Robertmurraya sp. FSL R5-0851: one gene and its partner. The protein of the gene in region 2 interacts with the protein of the main gene of each other region in a pairwise test. Links are inferred from orthologs where the notes say so. Each region holds a gene or a part of one and is shown on either strand. Other genes may lie near its edges.

Evidence for each region. The genes of interacting proteins can lie anywhere in the genome.
Region 1: the proteins of tpiA (region 2) and pepT interact in binary tests that used the Escherichia coli proteins (3 or more experiments, as listed by UniProt). The link is inferred for Robertmurraya sp. FSL R5-0851 from one-to-one orthologs.

What each region holds. Positions count from the first base shown.
Region 1 is NZ_JBBOOE010000001.1:992,414-1,000,221, forward strand. The notes cover bases 2,729-5,669. They hold pepT (peptidase T), read right to left. Parts: upstream 4,847-5,669; coding sequence 3,611-4,846; downstream 2,729-3,610. Other genes in these bases: MKX65_RS05050 (immune inhibitor A domain-containing protein), read right to left, coding at 2,729-3,257; MKX65_RS05060 (YfhD family protein), read right to left, coding at 5,210-5,380; MKX65_RS05065 (YfhE family protein), read right to left, coding at 5,473-5,601. Outside these bases: MKX65_RS05040 (MFS transporter), read right to left, coding at 1-181; more of MKX65_RS05050, read right to left, coding at 879-2,728; MKX65_RS05070 (TIGR01777 family oxidoreductase), read right to left, coding at 5,677-6,579; recombination regulator RecX, read left to right, coding at 6,682-7,479; MKX65_RS05080 (SDR family NAD(P)-dependent oxidoreductase), read right to left, coding at 7,486-7,808. UniProt on the Escherichia coli protein: Cleaves the N-terminal amino acid of tripeptides.
Region 2 is NZ_JBBOOE010000001.1:4,123,425-4,131,018, forward strand. The notes cover bases 1,667-4,393. They hold tpiA (triose-phosphate isomerase), read right to left. Parts: upstream 3,548-4,393; coding sequence 2,786-3,547; downstream 1,667-2,785. Other genes in these bases: gpmI (2,3-bisphosphoglycerate-independent phosphoglycerate mutase), read right to left, coding at 1,667-2,793; MKX65_RS21200 (phosphoglycerate kinase), read right to left, coding at 3,571-4,393. Outside these bases: eno (phosphopyruvate hydratase), read right to left, coding at 1-1,014; more of gpmI, read right to left, coding at 1,258-1,666; more of MKX65_RS21200, read right to left, coding at 4,394-4,755; gap (type I glyceraldehyde-3-phosphate dehydrogenase), read right to left, coding at 4,909-5,916; MKX65_RS21210 (sugar-binding transcriptional regulator), read right to left, coding at 5,966-6,985; MKX65_RS21215 (glutaredoxin family protein), read right to left, coding at 7,113-7,361; rpoN (RNA polymerase factor sigma-54), read right to left, coding at 7,375-7,594. UniProt on the Escherichia coli protein: Involved in the gluconeogenesis. Catalyzes stereospecifically the conversion of dihydroxyacetone phosphate (DHAP) to D-glyceraldehyde-3-phosphate (G3P).

The DNA.
Region 1 (7,808 bases), 3.1 Mb from region 2 along the record:
AAGTTGCAATTGCGATGGTATAGCCTAAATACGCAGTTGAATCGGCTGCATCAACTCCGGAGTTATTAGCTGCTGCCTTATAAAACAGTGGAAAGACAGCAGTAGAGATAATGATAGAATAAGCAGAGCTTGCCCAATCATACATAATCCAGCTTTTCTCTTCTCTGCTAAAGCGCTTCATAAGATTCCCCCTTGAATGGTTACTTCCATTTTTACATAAAAAACAGTTTCATAGATTAGGTTTGGAACTATTTTTACAAACGTTTTACATTATTAGTAACTCTTCTAACACTCTCCCATCAACTGCACCTAGGTCGAGCCCAAGGAGGCGAGCTAGAGTTGGACCTTCATCAATAAGCCTTATGGATGTTAGGGCTTGGCCTGTTCGGATTCCATTGCCGCTTGCAATGAAGAGGGTATTGTAGTCACTTTTTTCTGGTGAATAACCGTGGCAAGCTTTTGTATACTTTCCTTGGATATCTTTTCTGTACCAATACCAATCCGGAGAGACTTTTCCAGGCTGAAGTAAGGTGTTATTAATAATTCCATGATTCTTTGGTAGTTTTCCAGTTACAATTGTTGCATGACAAGGATACGTAACAGAGGGATAAATCGTCTGTACATTTTTGCAGTAGGAGCTATTTCTTAGTAGCTTTTGAAAATTCGGTAGTGTTTCTAGCAGTGGAAAGTCTAAGCTTGATAAGCAGTCAAACGAAATGACAATTAAATGGTTTGTCAAACGTTCCATGAATGACCTCCGTTATGTAGTTTGAATCTCTACCTTCATCATATCAAAAAGGATTTCAATTTTCAGAAAAAAATGGAAATACCACAGAAAAAAGACGATGGAGCGCGTGCTCCATCGTCCGTCTTAGTTCTTATTTAAATAGAAGGATTTTACCTACTGTTCCGTCAGCACTTTGGCCAATTACACGAACTTTTAACCCCAATTGAGGTACGTTACGTCCGGCATCAACCAAGCCTTTGTTTGAATAATCTGCACTGTCATCAAATAATGGAGAGCGTTGAGTAAAATTATCTTTCATCGTGATTCCTAGAATACTAGTGTAATCTAAGAACATTTTATCTGTTTTATTAACATTGAAGGCTGCATCATGAATTTGGTAGCGAGTAGAACCAACTGCACCATCACTCCAGTAATTCGTGTGCTGATCCGCGTCAACGACACCAACAAAACCATCCCCAGGATGAATTCCAGTCCAGTTAGAATCGTACTTTTTATCAACATACCAAACGACTAAGCCTTCGTCATAGCTCATTAAGCTTGCACCACGACGAATATTTGCTAACCCTTCATCAACGCCGTTGTGGCTACGCCATTCAAGTAGGTAGTAATGCTCGGAAGTTACAACTCCGTTTGATTTAGAGAAGCCATCAGAGAGGAATGATGATTCTCCTTCAGTGTCGTCAAATACTACCTGTTCGCCGTTAACACTTACTGCTACATCGTCTACATAAAGACCTGGAAGAACTGCAGCTACATCAGTCCAGTAGTTGATAGATAGTTCAACCTCTTGACCAACAAACGCTGATAAGTCGAATTCTGCATCCACCCACTCTCCATTAGAAGAGCCTGTAATTCCATGACCAGGGTTTTGGTCATGTGGATTAGTTGTTGTTGTTAGGTTTCCTGGAATCGTCTCACCATTAACCTGAACAGAAGCATAATCCCAATCCACTTCAATGTCGTACCAAGTTTTAAATGTCAACTTTGCAGAGGTTGCATCTGATAAATCTAGAGTAGTAGATAAAGAGTTATCTAAATCGTTATCGCTACCGGAGAAATACATTGATTCTCCACTGTAGGGAGAAGTGATGACGGTTTCTTTGTCAGGAAGTGTTACTTTTAACACATCGTTATTCGTACCTTTTGTAGCTGCTTCATCAAGAAGAACTTCAACTCCTGCTTTAGATACATCTGCAATGTCAATTTCAGTACCTGTTTGCCAGTTGCCACCTGCAGAGGCTTGTAGCATTTCTTTCATGTATGGGCTAAAGCCGGTTGGCATAGAACCAGGAAGATCTCCTGCCCAGCTGCCACTTGCCATGATTGACCAGTAGGCAACAGCCTCGCCAGCTCCAGTATATTGAGTGTCATATTCATCTGGAAGGCCTAAATCGTGACCGAATTCATGAGCCATTACTCCAACTGCCCCGTCTTCAGGTTCAACTGTGTAGTCGTAAGCAGCCATTGTTCCACCCCAGTAAGGGACAGTAGCTGTAGTACCTGGAATTCTTGTTACAGAACCAAGATTCCAACGGTGAGACCAAATGGCGTCTCCACCTATTTTTCCACCGCCTGCTTCTTCACCAACACCAGAGTGAATGACCATTAGGTGATCAACCAGTCCGTCTGGCTCAAGGTAATCTCCATCGCCATCAAGGTCATAACGATCCCATTCGTCATAATCTTCAAGATTTACATTTGGATCTGCTGCCGCAGCTTTGAGTGCTTCAGTAATTAACGTTCGAGGTCGTGCATCACTACCGTCTGGAGTAGGAACGTTTCCACCGTAATAAGCAGCCGGTTGACTTGCTTCATACCAACCAGCGACCGTACCTTCGACAGAGTAACTGCCACCAGATTGTTGTTCATAATATTGTTTCATAGATACGTAGGTTTTACCATCTGGACCTTTCCAGCCACCTGTTCCAAAAAGCATGTCCTGATAGTGAGCCTGAGAGTATGCCTCTTCACCCTTGTAGTACATATCGGTTTCTTCAGGGGTAAGAGTATTGTGAGGGAGGTCAGGGTATTCCATTAGCACAACAAGTACTTTATCTGTACGCATGCCACCGTCCCATGCTTCTTCTTGAACAGAGTCAACGGATTGCTTCTTTGTCTGACCAAGCTTGTTTCCTTTTCCGTTTGTTAAGCTAGAATTTTTCATTTCCTTTTGAAGAGCGGTACGAACATCTTCTTCTTTTTCATGGAGCTCACCAGCTTCTTTTTCAGCTGATGTGGCTTTGTTTTGTAGGAATTTGTTTAGAGCTTTTTCTGCCTCTGCTGGGCTTGCATTCTGTGTGATTTTACCTGAAGCTTTTAGCATTTTGATTAATCGCTCGTCATTGGCAATTCCGAGGTCAAAGGGGGAACCACTTGCATGTGAGTGGGAAGCGTGTGAACCACTTGCTGATTCTGCTGCTATTTTTGAACTAAAGGGTAGAGTTGTAGAAAGCATCCCTACACATAGTGCCAAAGCAGCGGTCGAGGATATAACTTTTGAGATTTTCAAATTTTTCCCTCCATCCGATGGTCTATGTTACTAGTTGAAAAGGTATATAGAATTTCAATTATTTAGTAACACGAGTGATTCAAATATATCAGAATAATTTGAAAATGTTTATAGGGAAAAGTGACTGATTATTCTTGTGTATATGTATGGAAATACTGTGAATATTTTACTATAAAAAGGATAGATAAACGGATGAGAAGGAGAGAATAAGAAGATATGAGAATGTCATCCTAAGGAAGGGATATTGATTTCTTTTAGGATTAATAGACTAGGTGGTTGATTAAAAAAAGGTGACAGACACCCTCCGTGGACAAATTAGGCTGATTTGTCCACGTGGGGCGCACAGTCACCATTTAGTTTGTTTTTTCTTCAAATAGTCGAGCGATTTCCACTATCACATTTGTTGCCTTTAGCATGTTATCAATGGAGATAAACTCAAATTTCCCGTGGAAGTTCTCTCCACCAGTGAAAATATTTGGAGTTGGTAGCCCCATATAGGAAAGTTGAGAACCATCCGTTCCTCCACGTATGGGCTCGATAATCGGCTCAATGCCAAGGTTCGTCATTGCCTTGTGAGCAATATCAACAATCTCTTTGACCGGTTCAATCTTCTCTCTCATATTAAAGTATTGATCATGAAGCTCAAGTACAATGGTTCCTTGCCCGTACTTTTCGTTCAAGTTAGTAACGATTTTTTCCATCGTAGCTTTTCTATTATTGAAGCTTGATCGGTCAAAATCACGAATAATGTAACTAAGGACAGTCTTTTCAACATCTCCATGGAAGGAAAGAAGATGGTAGAAACCTTCATAGCCCTCTGTATACTCCGGTGCTTCTTCACTTGGAAGAAGGCTGTTTAATTCCATTGCTATTTTAGCTGAATTAACCATTTTACCTTTTGCCGTACCAGGGTGTATATTATTTCCTTTAATTGTTAACTTTGCAGCAGCAGCACTGAAACTTTCGTATTGAAGCTCGCCGATAGGGCCCCCATCCACGGTATAGGCATATGTGGCAGCGAATTTATCTACATCAAATTTATGTGGACCACGTCCAATTTCCTCATCAGGTGTAAACGCAACTCGAATTTTCCCATGTTTAATCTCCGGATGCTGTACCAAGTAAGCCATAGCAGTCATAATTTCAGCTATTCCCGCTTTATTATCAGCGCCAAGTAAAGTAGTTCCATCGGTTGTAATTAAATGATGTCCGATGTAGTTTTTTAAATTAGGAAAATCCTTTGGTGAAAGGACAATATGTAGGTCTTCGTTGAGTAGGATATCGTTGCCGTCATAATTATCATGAAGTAATGGATTCACTCCGTTGCCGGTAAAATCGGTCGCGGTGTCCAGATGGGCTAAGAAACCAATCGTTGGAACTTTTTTATCTGTATTTGCTGGAAGGGTGGCCATCACATAGCCATTGTCATCTATACTAACATCTTCTAGGCCAATGGACTTTAGCTCATCTACTAGTTTATTAGCAAGAATAAGCTGTCCAGGGGTGGAAGGGCAGGTGTTGCTTTCGTCATTTGATTGTGTGTCAATAACAACATAAGAAATAAAACGATCAATCAACTCGATTTTCAAAGCACAATTCAGCTCCTTTGGGTGATAATTCGAGTTACTAAATTTATGTAACTACAAGAATCATATTATCATAGAGGAAAACCAGTGTCATGCCCCATTTTTAACGAGGGAAAATGGGGGGTCTGTCCATCACAGGTGGACAAACCACCCCGAAGTGTCCACGAGCGGTGACAGACACCCTCCGTGGACAAAACAGCATAAAGTGTCCACGAAGGGTGTCTGTCACCCAGTTTTCACCCGGTTTTGCACAGGGGGTGTGAATAACTGTTGGTTAGGGGAGCCCTTTATATACATATTTAAGATGAATTGTTAACATTATCCACAAGACTGTGGATAATGTTGTGCACAACTTCGGTCTCTTGCTTAGAACTTTTGGTTTTGTCCGTTTTTAGCACGCTTATCTGCCGCTTTTGAACGAGCCATTGCTTCTAAGTCGTCATGGTCTGCTAGGTCACGGCTAAATTCTACATCCAACCCGTCTGATTTCAAATTCTTTGGTGTTTGTGGAAGTGTTTGTTTTTTACTCAATGCCATCTGCCCCTTTCATAGAAAAAAGTACGGAAATGTAACATATTCCCGTACTTTTATCCTTTACCTTCCCGGACATTGTTATGAATGGAAAAAGTTTAATGTCTCGACTTTTTACCAGAGAATCCTCCTGCTTGGTCAGCAAGCTTGAACTCACGTGAGTAAGTGACCTCTTGCATGCTCGACAACGTGCTTTTAGACTTATCCTTTTTCTTCTTATCACTCATTCAAAAAACATCCTTTCATTAAGGTAGTAATCACGTTACTAATTTTTACCTTAACACTCCATTTGCATACTTCTTTTATGAGTAAATATTAGAAAGAGCTTCTTCAAGAGTCGGAAAGGTGAACGAAAACCCACTCTTAATTAACTTTTCAGGAATAACTTTTTGTCCTTCGAGCACAAGCATGCTCATTTCACCAAGTAAAAGTTGAAGCGCAAACGATGGGGCAGGTATCCAGTGGGGACGATTTAAGACCGACCCAAGTGTTTTTCCAAAACTCTTCATCGTCACTGCATGAGGAGCACAAAAATTGACGGGACCAGCCAGCTCAGTTGATTCAATTACATGCCGAAGTCCGCTAACGACATCTTTTATATGTATCCAAGAAAGCCATTGATCCCCAGAACCAACCGTTCCTCCTGCAAACAAATGATAAGGAAGAGCGATTCTCGGCAGAGCACCATCTTTTTTGTCTAAAATGACTCCAAAGCGAGCAAATACAGTTCGCACCCCAAACTCTCTAGCCTCAAAGGTTGCGGCCTCCCATTTTTCCACCGTCTGAGCAAGGAAATCATCACCTGCTTTTTCGGTTGCTTCAGTAAAAGTATCGACAGTGGAGGTACCATAAAAGCCTATCGCGCTGGCATTGATAAGTAATTTTGGTTTTTGCTTTAAGTGTTTTATGATAGAAACTACCTCGTTCGTTGCGCTTACTCTGCTATTTAATATGGATGCTTTCCTTTTATCTGACCATCGTCCACTATTAATGGACTCCCCGGCGAGATTAATGAATACATCAACAGCCTCAAGCTCGCTAGCAGGATCTGCCCTACTTGAAAGCCACTTCACATAAGTGACCCCTTTTTGATACCCATTTTCGGGATTACGCGTTAAAATATAAAGATCATGTCCGTCCGCTCTGAGAGATTCAGTAAGAGCATTGCCGACAAGTCCAGTCCCGCCTGTTATGGCAATTCGCATCAGCTTTCCTCCTTATAAAAAATCATTTACTTTTATTCTACAAGATTGCCTTCATTTTCAGCGTACTCAAATGTGCTACATTACTACAAGAGGTGAATAAAGATGCCAACAATCACAAAAATAACTGTTCAAAAAAAACGAACCGATCGTTATAATATTTTCCTTGATCATGGAAAAGGAGAAGAATATGGTTTTAGTGTGGATGAGGACGTACTAATCAAACACAGCCTGAAAAAGGGTATGGAGCTTGATGACCTTCTCTTATCGGAAATAGCGTATTCAGATGATATACGAAAAGCTTACAACACAGCAGTAAATTATTTATCACGAATGATGCGAACAGAAGCTGAAGTAAGAAAACATTTAGTTGAAAAAGAAGTGGATGAGGTAATCATTCAAGAGGTCATTCATAAACTGAACGAATACCAATTTCTAAATGATGAACAGCTTGCCTTTGCCTATGTAAGAACTCAAATGAATACAACGGATAAAGGACCAACCGTTATCAAGAGAGAACTGAAGGAAAAAGGAATAGCTGAAACATATATTCTAGAAGCGATGGATGAGTTTCCATTTGAACTACAGCTTGAAAAAGCGGTTGCTTTATGTGAGAAATATATGAAGAAAAACAAACAAGAATCACAGAAAATCATGAAACAAAAGATCGACCAACTTTTATTCAGAAAAGGATATAACTCACAGGTCAACCAAGTTGCTCTTGAGCAAATCGAAGAAACAAGTGATAACGAAGAAATGGAGTCATTGCGTTATCAAGCAGAAAAGTTGGAACGTAAATACAGTAAATATACTGGATATGAGTATGAACAAAAAATGAAGCAAGCCCTTTATCGAAAAGGTTTTTCCATTGACACTATAACACAGTATTTAGAGTCCAAATAAAATCGTTTATTTGGACTCAATCACGACACATTCTTTCTCTTTCTGTGAAAAAATAATCTCTGCCACTTCTGCTGGAGAACGGAATTTGGAAGGGTCCTTTACATGTTCGGAATCTTTCCAAAAAGGTGTGTTCATACCCCCCATATACACCGCCGAAATAAGAACAGGTTTTTCTTCGTATTCCTTCTGTATGCTTTCAGTAAAGCCTCGAACGGCAAATTTACTTGCAACATACGCCGACTCATTCACTTTTCCCCGCAGCCCAGCGGTTGAAATGATATTCATAACAAAGCTTCCGTCTAATTTGCATATATTTGGAAGAACAGCTT
Region 2 (7,594 bases):
AAGAATTGAGTTAGCAATTCCTTTTTCAATACCTTCAGCAAGCTTCTTTGTGTTTGTAACGAATAGGTCGTCACCAACTAATTGAACGCGGTCACCGATGCGCTCAGTTAATAGCTTGTGGCCTTCCCAGTCGTTTTCGTCTAAACCATCTTCGATTGAGATGATTGGGAATTCGTTAACTAATTCTTCGTAGAAGTTAACCATCGCTTCAGAAGATAAACCAGTGCGGCCTTCTCCAGCTAGGTCATATTGCTTTGTTTCTTTGTTGAAGAACTCAGAAGATGCAACGTCCATACCTAAGAAAATGTCTTTTCCAGGCTCATAACCAGCGTTCTTGATTGCTTCCATGATAACTTGTAGAGCTTCACGGTTAGAACCAAGGTTTGGAGCGAATCCACCTTCGTCACCTACAGCTGTGTTAAGACCTTTGTCAGAAAGAACTTTCTTTAATGAATGGAAAATTTCAGCACCCATACGGATTGCTTCTTTGAAAGTAGGAGCTCCTACTGGTAAAATCATGAACTCTTGGAAGTCAACGTTGTTGTCAGCATGTGATCCACCGTTGATGATGTTCATCATTGGAGTTGGAAGTTGCTTCGCGTTGAATCCGCCAAGGTAACGGTATAATGGAAGACCTACAAATTCAGCAGCAGCGTGAGCAACAGCCATAGAAACACCTAGGATTGCGTTAGCTCCTAACTTACCTTTGTTTTCAGTTCCGTCTAATTGGATCATTGTGCGGTCGATTCCAACTTGGTCAGTTACGTCCATACCAATGATTTCTTCAGCGATGATGTTGTTTACATTATCTACCGCTTTTTGAACACCTTTTCCAAGGTAACGTGACTTGTCGCCGTCACGTAGTTCTACTGCTTCGTGCTCACCAGTTGATGCACCAGATGGAACGATTGCGCGTCCAAATGAACCAGACTCAGTGATTACTTCTACTTCTACAGTTGGGTTTCCGCGAGAATCTAATACTTCACGAGCGTATACATGTTGAATATATGGCATAATAAAATCTCTCCTTATAATAGAAAATTTTAATATTGTATCACGAACAGGTCAATTTCACCTTCCGCAAGCTGTTGTTGCTTTGCAACAAAGGCTTACTTCAGGTGGAAACTGCCCTTATTCCTAATTTGAGATGGTCAGTTTCGTCAAAGACGTAAACTGCCTTTTTATTTTTACAAAATGGTCAGTAACGCTTGCTTCCGCCATGTGCTAGCAGGTCCGGCTTTCACAATCGAAACTAACTTACTTCTTAAATAATGTCTTCCCAGTCATTTCAGCTGGTTGTGCTACGTTTAATAGTTCAAGCATCGTTGGGGCAAGGTCGCCAAGGATTCCGTCTTCACGAAGCTCCACGCCTTCCTTTGTTACGATCACTGGAACGGGGTTAGTGGTGTGAGCAGTCATTGGGTTGCCTTCTAAAGTGACTACTTCATCAGCATTCCCATGATCCGCCGTGATTATCGCTGTTCCTCCTTTTTTAATGATCAGATCAACGACACGACCTAGGCACTCATCCACTGTTTCAATCGCTTTGATTGTCGGTTCTAACATTCCAGAGTGTCCAACCATATCAGGGTTCGCATAGTTCAAGATAATCGCATCGAAGTTGTCTTCCTCGATTTCTTTTACTAATGCGTCTGTTACTTCATACGCACTCATTTCTGGTTGCAAATCGTATGTTGCCACCTTTGGTGAGTTGATCAAGATACGCTTTTCACCAGGGAATTCCGCCTCACGTCCACCGCTCATGAAGAACGTTACGTGTGGGTATTTTTCTGTTTCAGCGATACGAAGCTGTGACAGATTGTTTTGAGATAACACTTCACCGAGTGTGTTATCAAGGTTTGTAGGTTCGAAGGCAACATATCCATCAACCGTTTCACTAAAGTGTGTTAAGCACACGAAGTTTAAGTGTTGTGGATGCTTATCGCCACGGTCGAACGAACGGAAATCTTTATTTGTGAACGTGTTAGAGATTTGGATCGCACGGTCTGGACGGAAGTTATAGAAAATAACTGCGTCGTTATCAGAAATCGTTGCAACCGGCTCTCCATTTTCCTTTTTCAAAACAGATGGAAGAACGAATTCGTCGAAGATTCCGTTGTTGTAAGAGTCTTCTACGACATCCATAGCGTTTGAGTAGGCAGGCCCTTCTCCGTACACCATTGCACGGTAAGATTTTTCTACACGTTCCCAACGCTTGTCACGGTCCATCGAGTAGTAACGACCAGAGATCGTTGCAAACTGACCAACACCGTATTCTTTCATCTTTTCTTCTGCTTGCTTAATAAAGTCAGCAGCAGATTGTGGTGCTACGTCGCGGCCATCTAAGAATGCGTGAACGTATACGTTGTTCACACCTTCCTGAGCAGCTAACTTTAGTAGCGCAAATAAATGCTGAATATGACTGTGAACACCACCATCAGATAATAATCCAAATAGGTGAAGGTTTGTTCCCTTTTCTTTCACGTGATTAATGGCATTTAAAAACGTTTCATTACGTTCAAATTCGCCTTCACGAATGGATACGTTCACACGTGTTAAGCTTTGGTACACAATACGTCCTGCACCGATGTTCAAGTGGCCCACTTCGGAATTACCCATTTGACCTTCAGGTAATCCTACCGCTTCCCCAGAAGCAGTAAGCTGTGCGTGTGGGTAGCTGTTCCAAAAACGATCAAAATTTGGTTTTTTCGATTGTGCAACTGCATTTCCCATACGCTCGCCACGAAGAGCGAAGCCGTCAAGGATGATTAATGCAACAGGAGACTTACTCATTCTTACCTGCCTCCAGTAATTGTACAAACGAATCAGCTTCTAAGCTTGCTCCACCAACTAAAGCGCCGTCGATATCTGGCTGTGCCATGTACTCAGCGATGTTACCTGGTTTTACACTTCCACCGTATTGAATGCGAACCGCAGCTGCTACTTCGTTAGAGTAGTTGTCTGCAACTACTTGGCGAATATGTGCACATACCTCGTTTGCATCTTCAGCAGTAGAAGATTTACCTGTTCCAATTGCCCAGATTGGCTCATAAGCGATAACTGTTTGCTTAACTTGCTCATCTGTTAAGCCAACAAGTGCTTTTTTCACTTGATCGCCCACAAGCGCATTTGTTTCACCAGCTTCACGTTGCTCTAAAGTTTCCCCACAGCAAACGATTGGTGTAATACCATGCTTGAATGCAGCAAGAGTTTTCTTATTCACAGACTCGTCTGTTTCATTGAACATTTCACGACGCTCAGAGTGACCGATGATCACATATTGAACACCAAGATCAGCTAGAGCTGGTGCAGAAACTTCACCTGTGAATGCTCCGCTTTCTTCAAAGTGCATGTTTTGAGCACCAATTTTTACTTCTGTTCCTTTTGCTCCGTCAACTAAACGCTCTAAAAATAAAGCTGGTGCACAAATCACAGAATCTACTTTTTCAGAAGAAGGAACGATTGACTTTACTTCATTCAAAAAGCTCGTTGCTTCTGAAAGAGTTTTATGCATTTTCCAGTTACCGGCAATAATAGGTTTACGCATGGTTTTCATCCTCTCTAAAATTATTACTTATCGTTTAACGCAACGACTCCAGGAAGAACTTTTCCTTCCATGAACTCAAGAGAAGCTCCGCCACCTGTAGAAATATGGCTCATTTTATCAGCAAGGTTGAATTTTTCAACGGCTGCAGCTGAATCTCCACCGCCGATAACAGAATATGTACCTTCAGATGCTGCTAATGCTTCTGCTACTGCCTTTGTTCCGTTTGCAAACGAATCTAATTCGAATACACCCATTGGTCCGTTCCAAATAACAAGCTTAGACTCTTTAATTACATTGCTGTAAAGCTCAGCTGTTTTTGGTCCGATATCTAGCGCTTCCCAATCAGCAGGGATTTCATTGATTGCTACTGCTTTTTTGTTTGCACTATCAGAGAAATCGTCAGCAACGATCACATCAACTGGCATATAAAACTTAACGCCTTTTTCTTCTGCTTTCTTAATGAAAGAAAGAGCTAAGTCAATCTTATCAGCTTCTAATAGTGACTTACCTACTTCATGGCCCTGAGATTTAACAAATGTATAAGCTAAGCCACCGCCGATGATTAGGTTGTCTACTTTATCTAAAAGATTGTCGATTACACCAATCTTGTCTTTTACTTTTGCTCCACCGATGATTGCAGTAAATGGTCTTTCCGGATTAGAAAGAGCTTTTCCAAGAACATCAAGTTCTTTTTCCATTAATAGACCAGATACAGCTGGTAGGTGGTGAGCGATTCCTTCTGTTGAAGCATGTGCACGGTGTGCAGCTCCAAATGCATCATTCACGTATACGTCAGCTAGCTCAGCGAATGCTTTTGCTAATTCTGGATCATTCTTTTCTTCACCAGCATAGAAACGAACGTTTTCTAATAAAAGAACATCGCCTTCAGCCATTTCAGAAACTAAAGCTTTTACGCTATCTCCGTAAGCTTCGTCCGCCTTCTTCACGTCTTTATTAAGAAGCTCTGATAAACGACCTGCCACTGGAGTTAAACGCATTTCCTCTACTACAGCACCCTTTGGACGACCAAGATGGCTAGCTAAAATAACTTTTGCACCTTGCTCTGTTAGGTATTGAATAGTTGGAAGTGCTGCACGAATACGAGTTTCGTCCGTAATTTGTCCATCCTTCATAGGTACGTTGAAATCTACGCGGCAAAATACTCTTTTACCTTTTAAATCAATGTCTTTTACGCTTTTCTTGTTCATCGGAAAATCCTCCTATTTAGCATAAGCTTTGAACATTAGAAAAGGAGGGGGATTTGATCCCTCTCCCCTTTTTAAACCTATTTTGCTACAAAATGGAAAGGGTTAAACCCATAATCCATTTATTAGCGCAATTGAAGTTTTTTTCCCTTAAGATTAAAGGCCTTTAGAAGCGATGTATTCAGCAAGGTCAACTACGCGGTTAGAGTAACCAGACTCGTTGTCATACCAAGAAATAACTTTCGCCATGTTGCCTTCCATAACCATAGTAGAAAGAGCATCGATTGTAGAAGAAGCTGGGCTACCGTTGTAGTCAGTAGAAACTAGTGGCTCTTCAGAGTAATCAAGGATTCCTTTTAAGTCACCTTCAGATGCTGCTTTAAGTGCTGCATTGATTTCGTCAACAGTTACATCTTTATCAAGTTCTACAACTAAGTCAACTAAAGAAACGTTTGGAGTTGGAACACGCATAGCTCCACCGTTTAACTTACCTTTAAGTTCAGGAAGAACTAAAGATACAGCTTTAGCAGCACCAGTTGATGTAGGGATGATGTTTTCAGCAGCTGCACGAGCACGACGTAAATCTTTGTGTGGTAAGTCTAAGATTTGTTGGTCGTTCGTGTAAGAGTGAACAGTTGTCATCATACCACGGCGAACACCGAAGTTGTCGTTAAGAACTTTAGCAAATGGAGCTAAACAGTTTGTCGTACAAGATGCGTTAGAGATAACGTGGTGGTTAGCTGCATCGTACTTGTCGTCGTTAACACCCATTACGATTGTGATATCTTCATCAGTTGCAGGAGCAGAGATGATTACTTTTTTAGCGCCAGCTTCTAAGTGCTTAGCAGCGTCAGAACGCTTAGTGAAACGACCAGTAGATTCAACTACTACTTCAACTCCAAGGTCTCCCCATCCAAGTTGAGCTGGGTCGCGCTCAGCGATAACTTTTACTTTTGTTCCGCCAACTACTAGGTAGTCGCCGTCAACAGTTACGTCTTCTTTAAGCTTGCCGTGAACTGTGTCATATTTTAAAAGGTGAGCAAGTGTGTTTGCATCAGTTAAGTCGTTTACTGCTACAACCTCTACGTTAGGGTTTGTTAATGCTGCGCGGAAAACGTTACGTCCAATTCTACCAAAACCGTTAATACCTAATTTTACTGCCATGATTTGTTTCCTCCTTTAATTCAATAAGGATATATTTTATTTAAGGGGGTTAACCCTGTAATAACTGTGTTGCGGCTCCTTCGTCCGTAATTAATACGGTGTTCTTTGGAGCTTGCTTCATATAAGAGCGAATTGCTTTTTCCTTTGAAGCTCCACCAGCAACGGCGAGCACATGCCCGGTCTTTACTAGGTCATCGAGTTGAAGTCCAACTGTTCTTACTTTGTGGACCACTTCTCCCGCTTCGTTAAAGTAATACCCGAATGCTTCACCAACCGCTTGCCTTTCTTCGATTTTACGTAAGTCCTCCGCGCTTGTTCGCCGGCGTTGGGCCATTGTCATAGCGTCTCCTACTCCGTGTAAAACCATGCTTGCAGATTTGATTAAACCTAGAACTTCTTTAATATGAGGTTCCTTCAACATCATGTGGTACGTTTCACTGCTTACTTGATCAGGGACATAGAGCACCTTGTGGCTTGATTTGGTTCTTTCAGCCATTTTGGCACAAATGGTATTGGCTTGATTTTGAACATCTTCCCCAATTCCCCCACGTCCTGGTACAAAAAGAAGATCTTTGCCAAGGTCAGGAGTTAGCATCTCTGCTACAGTGGCCATTGTTGTACCACCAGTAACTGCGATGATATTTTTTCCCTGCAACGAATTTTTCATACAAAGAGCACAAGCTCTTCCTAATTCGCTTTTTACCCATGGTGACTCATCACTGTTACCCGCTACAATGATCACTTGCTGAATACCAAGTTTCCTTCGGAGTCTTTCTTCCATTTTGTCGATACCTGATATCTCACGCATAACCGCTTCTAATCCCTCTAGTAATTCCCTTCCATCTTCAGTTAGACTCATTCCTACACTTGATATAGTGATTAAATCTTGTTCTTTTAAGAAGGATACTTCACTTCTGAGGACTCGTTCTGTTACACCAAGACTGACAGATAAGCTTCGACGACCTACTGGCTCCATGGAACCTATGTATTGTAAAATGTGAAAACGTTCCTGCATAACAGAGAGCAAATCAGGTAATAATCTTTTTTGGATATCAATGATCGACTGCATATTGATGTCTCCTTCATCCTATATGGACATTTTATGTCCCTCATAGACATAATGTGTCCCGCTGAAGGTAAAAAAAATCACCCCTGCTACAAAACTTATTCTAACAGGTGCGATTTCCCTTTTCAACTCATATACGGTGTATTTTTTTTGTAAGCGCTTCGTTTATGAACATTTTGTCTAACTGTCCATACTGAAGCTCCTCTCCGTCCAGAACAACGACAGGAATCATTAACCCATACTGCTCTGTCCATTCATCATTTGTATCAATGTCTTTCTCAACGATTTCAAACTCCCAGCTTTCCTGAAGTTCGGCTAGGATCGCTTTTCCTTTTTCACATAATGGGCATCTTTTTCTAGTATAAAACTCAATAATCATTAAACAATCTCCTTTAAAATCTCTTTCGCTTTGATGAAGATGGGATTCCGAGCTGATCCCGGTACTTAGCCACTGTTCTCCTGGATATCACAAATCCATCGTTTTCTTTTAATATATCTAAAATTTCCTGATCGGAATAAGGCTTTGCTTTATCTTCCCCTTCGATCAGTTTCTTAATGGCATCTTTCACCTGATTAGACGATGTGGCCTCTGAATTGGTCGTGGAAACCATG